DNA from 3 places in the Mesorhizobium sp. C277A genome. Region 3 is predicted to be linked to each of the others. Evidence: predicted binding sites of a transcription regulator. Region 3 holds the regulator's gene; each other region holds the start of a gene.
What was found. Region 3 encodes PhoB, which activates phosphate uptake and scavenging genes when phosphate is short. Its sites were predicted from a motif close to TGTCATNNANCTGTCAT; they were not measured.
Positions count from the first base shown of each region.

Region 1 (3,273 bases), 1.7 Mb from region 3:
GGCACCGTGTCGCGGGCGTTGAACGGCCGCGCCGACGTCAATGCCGACACCCGCCAGCGCGTGCTCGCCGCCGCCAAGCAATTGAACTATTCGCCCAACCAGTCCGGCCGCAGCCTGCGGCAAGGCACCACCCATTCGATCGCCTTCATGCTGCAGCCGCATCCGGGCGACCAGCAATATGGCGAACCGTTCTTCATCCCGTTCCTGATCGGTCTGCAGGGCCGGCTGGCCGAGGATGACCTGGATCTGATGGTCGTCATGGGCGAGCCCGGCCAATATCAGCAGGAGAGGCTGCGCCGCGTGGTTGAGACGCGCCGGGCCGACGCGGTCGTGTTGGCCAATACACGGCGGGAAGACGATCGGATCGACTATCTCAGCAAGGCCGGCTTTCCCTTCGCCACGCTTGGCCGAAGTCAATCCGGCGACGACACCTATCCTTCGCTCGATATAGATTTCGAGAGGGCGGGTGATGAAGCCGTCGACCGGCTGGTCGCGCGCGGCCACCGCCGCATTGCCGCCATCCGCCCTTCGCTTGATCTCAACTTCGGCTACCTTTTCCTCGACGGCTACCGCAAGGGGCTGGAGCGGCATGGCATCGAAGTCGACCCCGGCCTGATCGCCGACGGCTTCATCAACGAGGCAGGCGGCTACCAGGTGACGCCGCGCGTGATGCTCTCCAAGGACCGGCCCACAGCCATCATCTTCAACAATGACGCAATGGCGCTCGGCGGCTGCAAGGCACTGGCCGAGATGGGCATCAGGCCCGGCCACGACATCGCGGTGATCGTCATCGTCGACACGCCGCTCTGCCGTTATTTCTCGCCGGCGCTGACCGCCTTCCGTCCGTCGCTGGAGCCCATGGGCCGGCGGCTGGCCGAAATGCTGCTGGCATCGCTTCCGGCCTTTGCCGGCCCGGAAGGCCCGCGCATCATCCGCGAAGTCTGGCCCCTGGAGCTGATCGCGCGCGACAGCGATTGATCCGCCGCGGAGGAAGGCCGGCGGGCCTCAATCCACCTTCTTCTCGCCCCGCTCGCCGGCCTTGACGATGTCGCCGGTGGTGAACAGGATTTCCTTCAGTTCCGCGCGCCAGTCTTTCTTCTGGCGCAGCAGGAATTCCAGATCCATGCCGAAATGCTTGAACTCCTCGCCTTGCGCGTTCTTCATGATCGCCTTGGCCTGAGGGTCTTTCTCGACCGACATGCGCTGTTCGTACCAGTTGATCGCCTCGGCCTCTTCGATCAACTAGGTGATCATGCGGGCAAAGGTCCGCACCTCCTGCGGTCAGTTCTTCCGGTGGCTCGTGATACTGATCGAAACCCATTTATCCCTCCTGGGCCCGGGGCTCGATCGGCCATCGCAGGCGACGCTTGGGCTCGCGTGCAACGGCTCAGGCTGGAAAATGGTTCCGGAGCGCGTGCGACACGGTCTGTCACGCAACTATCATCTTCGCGTCCTAGACCGCTCATCGGTGGGCGCGGCATCGTCGATTGCGGCGGCTTCGTCATCCGGCCGTTCCGGCCCGTTCCGTCACAAAGAGGTTATCCCATGAAAAATCTGCACCGAACCGTGTCGCTCGGCGCCGCACTGGCGCTGTTTACCGCCCTGACCCCTGCCCTTGCCGACAGCACCGCCACCGTTGGCGGCTTCGTCAACAAGGGCCTGGTCGGCGTCGGCCGCATTCCGGCCGATCAGAAGGACAAGTTCGGCGAGACCTTCGGCTCCGGCTCCGGCATGTCGATCGACGCCGCAAGCTGGACCCGTGGCGCGGACGGCTACAAGGGCTCGCTCTGGTTGCTGCCCGACCGCGGCTACAATGTCGTCGGCACCACCGACTACCGGCCGCGCCTCAACACTATTCGTATCGAATTCACGCCGACCGCACTGGGCGCCAAGCCCGCCGCCGGCCAGGAACAGACAGGCGTCAAGGCGACGCTTGCCGATTGCCTGCTGCTCACCGACGACAAGGGCGCAGACGCCACCGGTCTCGATCCGCTCAACGGCGTGCGCGCGGCCAATGGCGACCTGCCGATCCTGCCCGAGGCCAATGGCAAGCTGGCGCTCGACAATGAGGCGATCGCGCGGCTGCCCGACGGCACCATGTTCATCTCTGACGAATACGGCCCCAACATCTACCGCTTCTCGGCCGACGGCCATCTGTTGTCGGCAACGCAGCCGCCGGCCGCTTTGGTGCCGATGCGCAAGGGCGGGCCGAACTTCGCCTCCGACAATCCAGGCCCCGGTGCAGCCGAACCCGATCCGAAGGATCCCGAAACCGGCCGCCAGAACAATCAAGGCCTCGAAGGCATGGCGCTGACGCCGGACGGCAAGTCGCTGATCGCTGTGCTGCAGTCGGCGCCCCGCCAGGATGGCGGCGATTCGCCCGCGACGCGCCAGAACACCCGGGCCCTGGTCTACGACGCCTCCGACCCGGCCCATCTCAAGCTGGTGCATGAATATGCCGTGCCGCTGCCGGTGTTCAAGGACGCCAAGGACAAGACCAAGGTCGCCGCGCAGAGCGAAATCGTGGCGCTGTCCGACAAGACCTTCCTGATGCTGGCGCGCGACAGCGGCAACGGCCAGGGGGTGAAGGGCGATACTTCGCTGCTGCGCCAGATTTTCGTCGTCGACGTCTCTGGCGCCACCGACATTGCCGGCGGCGCCTTCGATGCCGCCGACAAGCCGCTGGCGCCCAAGGGCGTGCTCGACCCCTCGGTGACCCCGGCCAAGCTGACGCCGTTCATTGACATCAACGACAACAAGGAACTCGGCCGTTTCGGCCTGCATGACGGCAAGCCGAACGACAAGAACAATCTCTCGGAGAAGTGGGAAGCAATGTCTGTGGTCAGCCTGCTCGATCCGGCGCTGCCCGACGACTATTTCCTGTTCGTCGGCAACGATAACGACTTTCTCACCCAAGACGGTTTTCAGGTCGGCGCGCCCTACAAGGCCGACGACGGCGCCGATGTCGACACCATGTTCCTGGTCTATCAGGTCACGCTTCCGGGCCTCGCCAACAAGTAGCCGTATACGGAAAGGCGGACGCGCCCGGCGCGTCCGCCTCTAAACGTTTGTCGGCGATCAGCGATGCCGTGAAGGCACCTATTTCAAAATCTCCGCATCCCTTGGCACGCCGGCATCGATCGGCTCGGCGGTCCGGCTCGACACGGCCATGATCTTGCCTGCGGCCGACAGGTTCGGGCGCACATAGACCTGGGCTACGCCGTTGACCCGGCTGTAGAGGTCGATAATGTCCTGGTTCATGAAGCGCACGCA
Region 1 covers NZ_JAMYVW010000002.1:2,793,865-2,797,137, forward strand. Annotated here, with positions in the region: gene NKK52_RS13970 (LacI family DNA-binding transcriptional regulator) at 1-978, shown strand, start outside; partial or broken gene NKK52_RS13975 (ferritin family protein) at 1,006-1,321, opposite strand; gene NKK52_RS13980 (esterase-like activity of phytase family protein) at 1,546-3,021, shown strand; gene NKK52_RS13985 (L,D-transpeptidase) at 3,100-3,273, opposite strand, start outside.
Region 1: a site for PhoB is predicted at 1,428-1,444, ahead of NKK52_RS13980 (esterase-like activity of phytase family protein). Genes of this name have one in related genera too.

Region 2 (3,273 bases), 3.1 Mb from region 3:
CGTCGGACCGCAGCATGTACTATTACGATCTGAAGGAGTTCACCCGTTATTTCGACCCAGATCTGCGCATCGACCTGGAATTCGGCGACGTCATCGAAGTGCCGAAGATGCCGTCGATCGTCAAGGACCGGCCGATAGCGGGCGACAACGGCAACGGCGTCCTGTTCAAGCTGAACAAGTTCCGTCATTTCTACATGCCGGCCGACGATGTCGCCTTCGCCGACAAGCATCCGCTCGTCGTTTGGCGCGGCGAACTCAACAATCCGATCCGCACCTTGTTGCTGGATGCAGCCCGCAATCTGCCGTTCTGCGATGTCGGCACGCCGAGGGCGACAGCACTTGCGGAATACCGCAAGCCCTATCTCAGCATCGATCAGCAGCGCCGCTACCGCTACATCATCTCGCTCGAAGGCAATGATGTCGCGACCAATCTGAAATGGATCATGAGCTCGAACTCGCTCTGCCTGATGCCGCCGCCGACTTACGAGACCTGGTTCGCCGAGGGGCAACTCGAGCCCGATGTCCATTATGTGCCGCTGGCGCCCGACTTCAGCGATCTGGCCGAGCGGGTGCATCATCTCGAGCAGCATCCGGCCGAGGCCCAGCGCATCGTTGCGGCGGCCAACGCCTATTGCCGCAAATTCGCCGACGAGCGGGCCGAGCAGGCGATCTGCCTGCTCGTGCTCTACAAATATTTCGTGCTCAGCGGCCAGATCGAGCCCGATCCGCAGGTCTGGCGGTTTATCGCGGGCTAGCCGCTTCCGGCGCCCTTAAGTCAGATAACGCTGCGGTCCATAACCAGATCGGCCGGGCCGAAGCGGTCCTTCGCCGTAAACTGCTGGTGCCAGTAGGGATAGAGCTCCGGCGGCCGGCTGACGGCATCGAGGCGCTGGCGTTCATCAAAGGACAGCGTCAGGCTTGCCGCGGCGAGATTGTCTTTCAACTGGGCCTCGTTGCGTGCGCCAATCACCAGCGAACTGACGGCCGGCCGGCCAAGCAGCCAGGCCAGCGCCACCTGGGCCGCCGAGACGCCGCGAGTGGCGCCGATGTCGACCAGCACGTCGACGATCCGCCACAGCCGGTCCTCGTCGCGGATCGGTGGTTCCGACCAGCCGCCGATCTGGCGCGCCGTCGGACTGTCGCGGCGGTATTTTCCCGACATCAGGCCGCCGGCGAGCGGGCTCCACACCAGCACGCCAAGGCCCTGGTCGACCGAGATCGGCAAGAGCTCATACTCGGCCTCGCGTGCTTCCAGCGTGTAGTGGATCTGCTGGGTGACGAAGCGCGGCTGGTGCTGGCTGTCGCTGATGCCGAGCGCCTTCATGACCTGCCAGCCGGAATAGTTGGAGCAGCCGACATAGCGGATCTTGCCCTGGGCAACCAGCGTGTCGAGCGCGGCGATGGTTTCCTCGAGCGGCGTCGCGCCATCCCATTCGTGCAGGAAATAGATGTCGATGACATCTGTCCTGAGGCGCTTCAGGCTCTTCTCGCATTCGCGGATCAGATGATGGCGCGACAGGCCCTCGTCATTGGGGCCCTTGCCGATCCGCATGCGCGCCTTGGAGGCGATCAGCACGTCGTTCTTGCGCTTGCCGCCGAGCGCCTCGCCGATGATCTCTTCCGACAATCCGTTCGAATAGACATTGGCGGTGTCGATGAGATTGATGCCGGCATCGATGCAAGTGTCGATGATGCGCGAGGCCTCCGCGAGATCGGAATTGCCGACGGCAGCGAACGGCCCGCTGCCGCCGAAGGTCATGGTTCCCAAGGTCAGCGTCGAAACTTTCAAGCCGGAACGGCCAAGCGTGCGGTATTCCATGTCGGTCCTCGCAATTTTGGTGGGTGGGGATTTACTGGAGAAGGGCGGGCAGCCCGAACGGGTCCGCCATTTGTAGGACAATTTGAGCGGCTTGTCGCCATGCCACGGCGATGGATCAGCCATGCCTCGCCGATTTGCAGCGATGATCGGCTGGCTGGCGGGTTGCAATAAAACCGTCATTGCCGGCCTATATCAAGTCGGCTCAGGGTTTCATGTCAGCCGGCAAGCGGAGCAGTGGAAATGACCGAGTTGAAGCAGAATTCTCCGGCCAGGGATTGGCTGGAAGCCGAACTCGCCGACATGCTCGACGAGGACTATGAGCTTGAAATGTCGGAGCCGGCGCTGTCGCTGGAGATCTCCAAGATCTACAAGAACGCGCATCCGCCGTCGATCGACCGCATGCAGTATTTCCGCGACCTGATCGGCTTGCAGTCGGAACTAATCAAGCTGCAGTCCTGGGTCGCCTACCACAAGAAGAAGCTGGTGGTGGTTTTCGAAGGACGCGATTCCGCCGGCAAGGGCGGCGTCATCAAGCGCATCACCCAGCGCCTCAACCCGCGCATCTGCCGCGTCGTGGCGCTGCCGGCGCCGACCGAGCGCGAAAAATCGCAGTGGTATTTCCAGCGCTACGTGCCGCATCTGCCGGCCGGCGGCGAGATCGTGCTGTTCGACCGCTCCTGGTACAACCGCTCCGGCGTCGAGCGGGTGATGGGCTTTGCCGAACCCGATCAGGTCGAAGAGTTCTTCCGCGACGTGCCGGAGTTCGAGCGCATGCTGGTCCGCTCCGGCGTCACGCTGGTCAAATACTGGTTCTCGATCACCGACGAGGAACAGCAGATGCGCTTCATGATGCGCATCCACGACCCGATGAAGCAGTGGAAGCTGTCGCCGATGGACCTGCAGTCGCGCGTGCGCTGGGAGCAGTACACCAAGGCCAAGGAAGAGACGTTTGCCCGCACCAACATCCCAGAGGCACCGTGGTACATCGTCGAAGGCAACGACAAGAAGCGGGCGCGGCTGAACTGCATCGACCATCTCCTCAAACAGCTGCCCTATGAGGACGTGCCGCACGAAGAAATCACGCTGCCCGAGCGGGTGTTCAACCCGGAGTACGAGCGCCAGGTCCTGCCGCGCGAGCTTTACGTGCCGGAGAAGTATTGAGCACTTTTCCTTCTCCCCGTTTCACGGGGAGAAGGTGCCGGAAGGGCGGATGAGGGGCAGCTCCGGCGACGAATTCACAGCCGTCGGACGCTGCTAACCTCCAAAGCAGCGCTGCCCCTCATTGCCTGCCGGGCATTTCTCCCCGTAGAACGGGGAGAAAGAAGCCTGCGCCTATCACTTCGCCACTACACCCGCTTGATCGTCACATGCGTGGCGAGCGCTGTCGCCACCTGCTCGGTGCACTGGTAACCCAGCTTCAGCATATCCAGCCCGGCAAACAGGCTCTCGCCCCT
Region 2 covers NZ_JAMYVW010000002.1:1,371,944-1,375,216, forward strand. Annotated here, with positions in the region: gene NKK52_RS06755 (glycosyl transferase family 90) at 1-755, shown strand, start outside; gene NKK52_RS06760 (aldo/keto reductase) at 776-1,819, opposite strand; gene ppk2 (polyphosphate kinase 2) at 2,060-2,980, shown strand; gene NKK52_RS06770 (dihydrofolate reductase family protein) at 3,166-3,273, opposite strand, start outside.
Region 2: a site for PhoB is predicted at 1,983-1,999, ahead of ppk2 (polyphosphate kinase 2). Genes of this name have one in related genera too.

Region 3 (3,273 bases):
AAAAGGCAATTTGGTATGAACATCATGACCGAACAGTCCCTTGAGAATGCAGTGGGCGACAAAATGAACGCCAAGTCGAACGAAGTCATCAAGATGCGCGGCGACAAGGTCGGCGTCTTCTACGGCGAGAAGCAGGCGTTGTTCGACGTCAATCTCGACGTGCGTCAGAACCAGGTGACGGCGCTGATCGGCCCGTCCGGCTGCGGCAAGTCGACCTTCCTGCGCTGCCTCAACCGCATGAACGACACCATCGATTTGGCGCGGGTGACCGGCAAGATCACGCTCGATGAAGACGACATCTACGACAAGAACATCGATGTCGTCGAACTGCGCGCCCGCGTCGGCATGGTGTTCCAGAAACCCAACCCGTTCCCGAAGTCGATCTACGAGAACGTCGCCTACGGCCCGCGCATCCATGGGCTGGCCAAGCGCAAGTCCGACATGGACCAGATCGTCGAGCAGAGCCTGAAGAAGGCGGCGATCTGGAACGAAGTCAAGGACCGCCTGCAGGAGCCCGGCACCGGCCTGTCCGGCGGCCAGCAGCAGCGCCTGTGCATCGCGCGCGCCATCGCCGTGTCGCCGGAGGTGATCCTGATGGACGAGCCCTGCTCGGCGCTCGATCCGATCGCCACCGCCCGTGTCGAGGAGCTGATCGACGAACTGCGCCAGAACTACACGATCGTCATCGTCACCCACTCGATGCAGCAGGCGGCGCGCGTGTCGCAGCGCACGGCGATGTTCCATCTCGGCTATCTCGTCGAGGAGGGCGCCACCGACAAGATGTTCACCAACCCCGACGACAAGCGCACCCAGGACTACATTACCGGCCGCTTCGGCTGAGCCGTCCGGCGGGTGAATTTTCAGGCACGAGGACCAAGATCATGGGTGAACATACCGTCGCCTCCTTCGATGAAGAGCTCGGGCAGATCAGCAAGCTGATCCGCGACATGGGCGATCTGGCAGGCTCGATGGTCAGCGGCTCGACCAGGGCGCTGCTCAATTCGGACAATGCGCTGGCACAGCGTGTCGTTTCCGACGACGCCATCATGGATGCGCGCCAGCGCGAACTGGACGACCGCGCCATCACGCTGATCGCCAAGCGCCAGCCGATGGCCAACGATCTGCGCGCCGTGGTCGGCTCGATCCGCATGGCCGGCGACCTCGAGCGCATCGGCGATCTCGCCAAGAACATCGCCAAACGCGTCGGCACCGTGGGCTTGAGCGTCACGCCGCGCGACCTCTCGCACTCCATCGATGCCATGGCGCAGCTGGTGCTGATCCAGGTGCAAGGCGTCGTCGAGGAATATGCCGCCACCGATGCGGCAGCTCTTGCAAAACTTAGGAATGACGACGAGCGCATCGACGTCAAATACACGTCCGTGTTTCGTGAGCTCTTGACCTACATGATGGAAGACCCTCGCAACATCACCGCCTGCACGCATCTCTTGTTCTGCGCCAAGAATCTTGAGCGCATCGGCGATCATGTCACCAACATCGCCGAAAATGCGTATTATGTGCTGACCGGCCAGCAATTGCCCGCCAATCGTCCGAAGCAGGACGAGACGGCGATGGCCACGCCGGCCTGATGAGGGTGAACTGCCTATGATCGCGCCACGCATCATGGTCGTGGAGGACGAGGAGCCGCTAGGCGTGCTCCTCCGCTACAACCTCGAATCCGAAGGCTATCACGTCGAGGTGGTGACACGCGGCGACGAGGCCGAGATCCGCCTGCAGGAAAACGTGCCCGATCTCCTGGTGCTCGACTGGATGGTGCCCGCTGTTTCCGGCATCGAGCTCTGCCGGCGGCTTAGAGTGCGGCCCGAAACCGAGCGGCTGCCGATCATCATGCTGACCGCGCGCGGTGAGGAAAGCGATCGCGTGCGCGGCCTGTCCACCGGTGCCGACGACTATCTGGTCAAGCCATTCTCGACGCCGGAGTTCATGGCGCGCGTGAAGGCGCTGCTGCGCCGGGCCAAGCCGGAAGTGCTGTCCAGCGTGCTCAAGGTCGGCGACATCGTGCTCGACCGCGAGTCGCACCGTGTCTACCGCAAGAAGAGCGAGATCAGGCTCGGACCGACCGAGTTCCGGCTGCTCGAATTCATGATGCGCCATCCCGGCCGCGTGTTCTCGCGCAGCCAGCTGCTCGACAATGTCTGGGGCGAGACGATCTACATCGACGAGCGAACCGTCGACGTCCATGTCGGGCGCTTACGCAAAGCGGTCAACAACGGCCGCATGCCGGATGTCATCCGTACCATTCGCGGCGCCGGCTACGCGATCAGGGAAGACTAGGATGCTGCGCGTCGCGCCGTTGCCGGCCATTCAGGCGACATGCTTGCCGGATTTGGCCTGAATGCCCGGCGCGAAAATCTCCTGATCGACGAAGCCGAGCGCGCGCATGGCACAGCCTTCGCGGATCAGCGGCAGCTCGTTGGGCTCGGTGTCGAAGGAGATCGATTTCGAATGCTGGCCGCCGGCGGTCTGGGCGATCGCTTCGCGCAATGCCGGCTCGATCAGGTCGAAGGCGGCGGCGCTGACGCCAACCATGGCGACAGGCGCCGGGTCGATCAGCGCAAACAGGCTGCCGAGGCCGAAGCCGAGCGCCTCACCGGCCTTGCGATAGGCTTCGCGCTCCGGGCCATCGGTTTCGCGGGCGCGCGCGGCGAGTGCGCGCATATCAGCGTCGCCGATATCGACCGGCTCGGCATCTTCGCTCATCATTTTGGCGCTGCGCCAGATGGCGTAGTTTCCGGCATAGGCCTCGACGCAGCCGCGCCGCCCGCAGCGGCAGAGCGCGCCGCCCGGACGGTGGATCATGTGGCCGAACTCGCCGCCCGAGGAATGGGTGCCGGTGAACAGTTCGCCTTTCAGCACCAGCCCCATGCCGATGCCGTGCGACAAGAGGATCGCGATGAAATTGTCGCGGTAGCGCTCGGGCTGGCGCCATTGCAGGGCCACCGCCATCATATTGCAGTCGTTCTCCATGGTGGCAGGAATGCCGAATTCCGCTTCCAACATGTCGGCGAAGGCAATGTCGGTCAGTGGCGTGATTGGCGACCACAGCATGGCCCGCGCCTGCGAATCGGTGATGCCCTGGATGCCCATGGCAATGCGGGCGATGCTCTGGACATCGAGGTCCGGGTCCGCGAGACGCCGCCCGACGATTGCTACGCATTCGCCGATCAGCTCGTCGCGCGGCATGGTCAGCGTGTCGAGCCGGCGCTGTTCTTCCGCGACCACCTGGCCGGCATAGTCGATGACGGTGACGGAGAG
Region 3 covers NZ_JAMYVW010000002.1:4,460,458-4,463,730, reverse strand. Annotated here, with positions in the region: gene pstB (phosphate ABC transporter ATP-binding protein PstB) at 16-840, shown strand; gene phoU (phosphate signaling complex protein PhoU) at 882-1,586, shown strand; gene phoB (phosphate regulon transcriptional regulator PhoB) at 1,603-2,292, shown strand; gene NKK52_RS21940 (ROK family protein) at 2,323-3,273, opposite strand, start outside.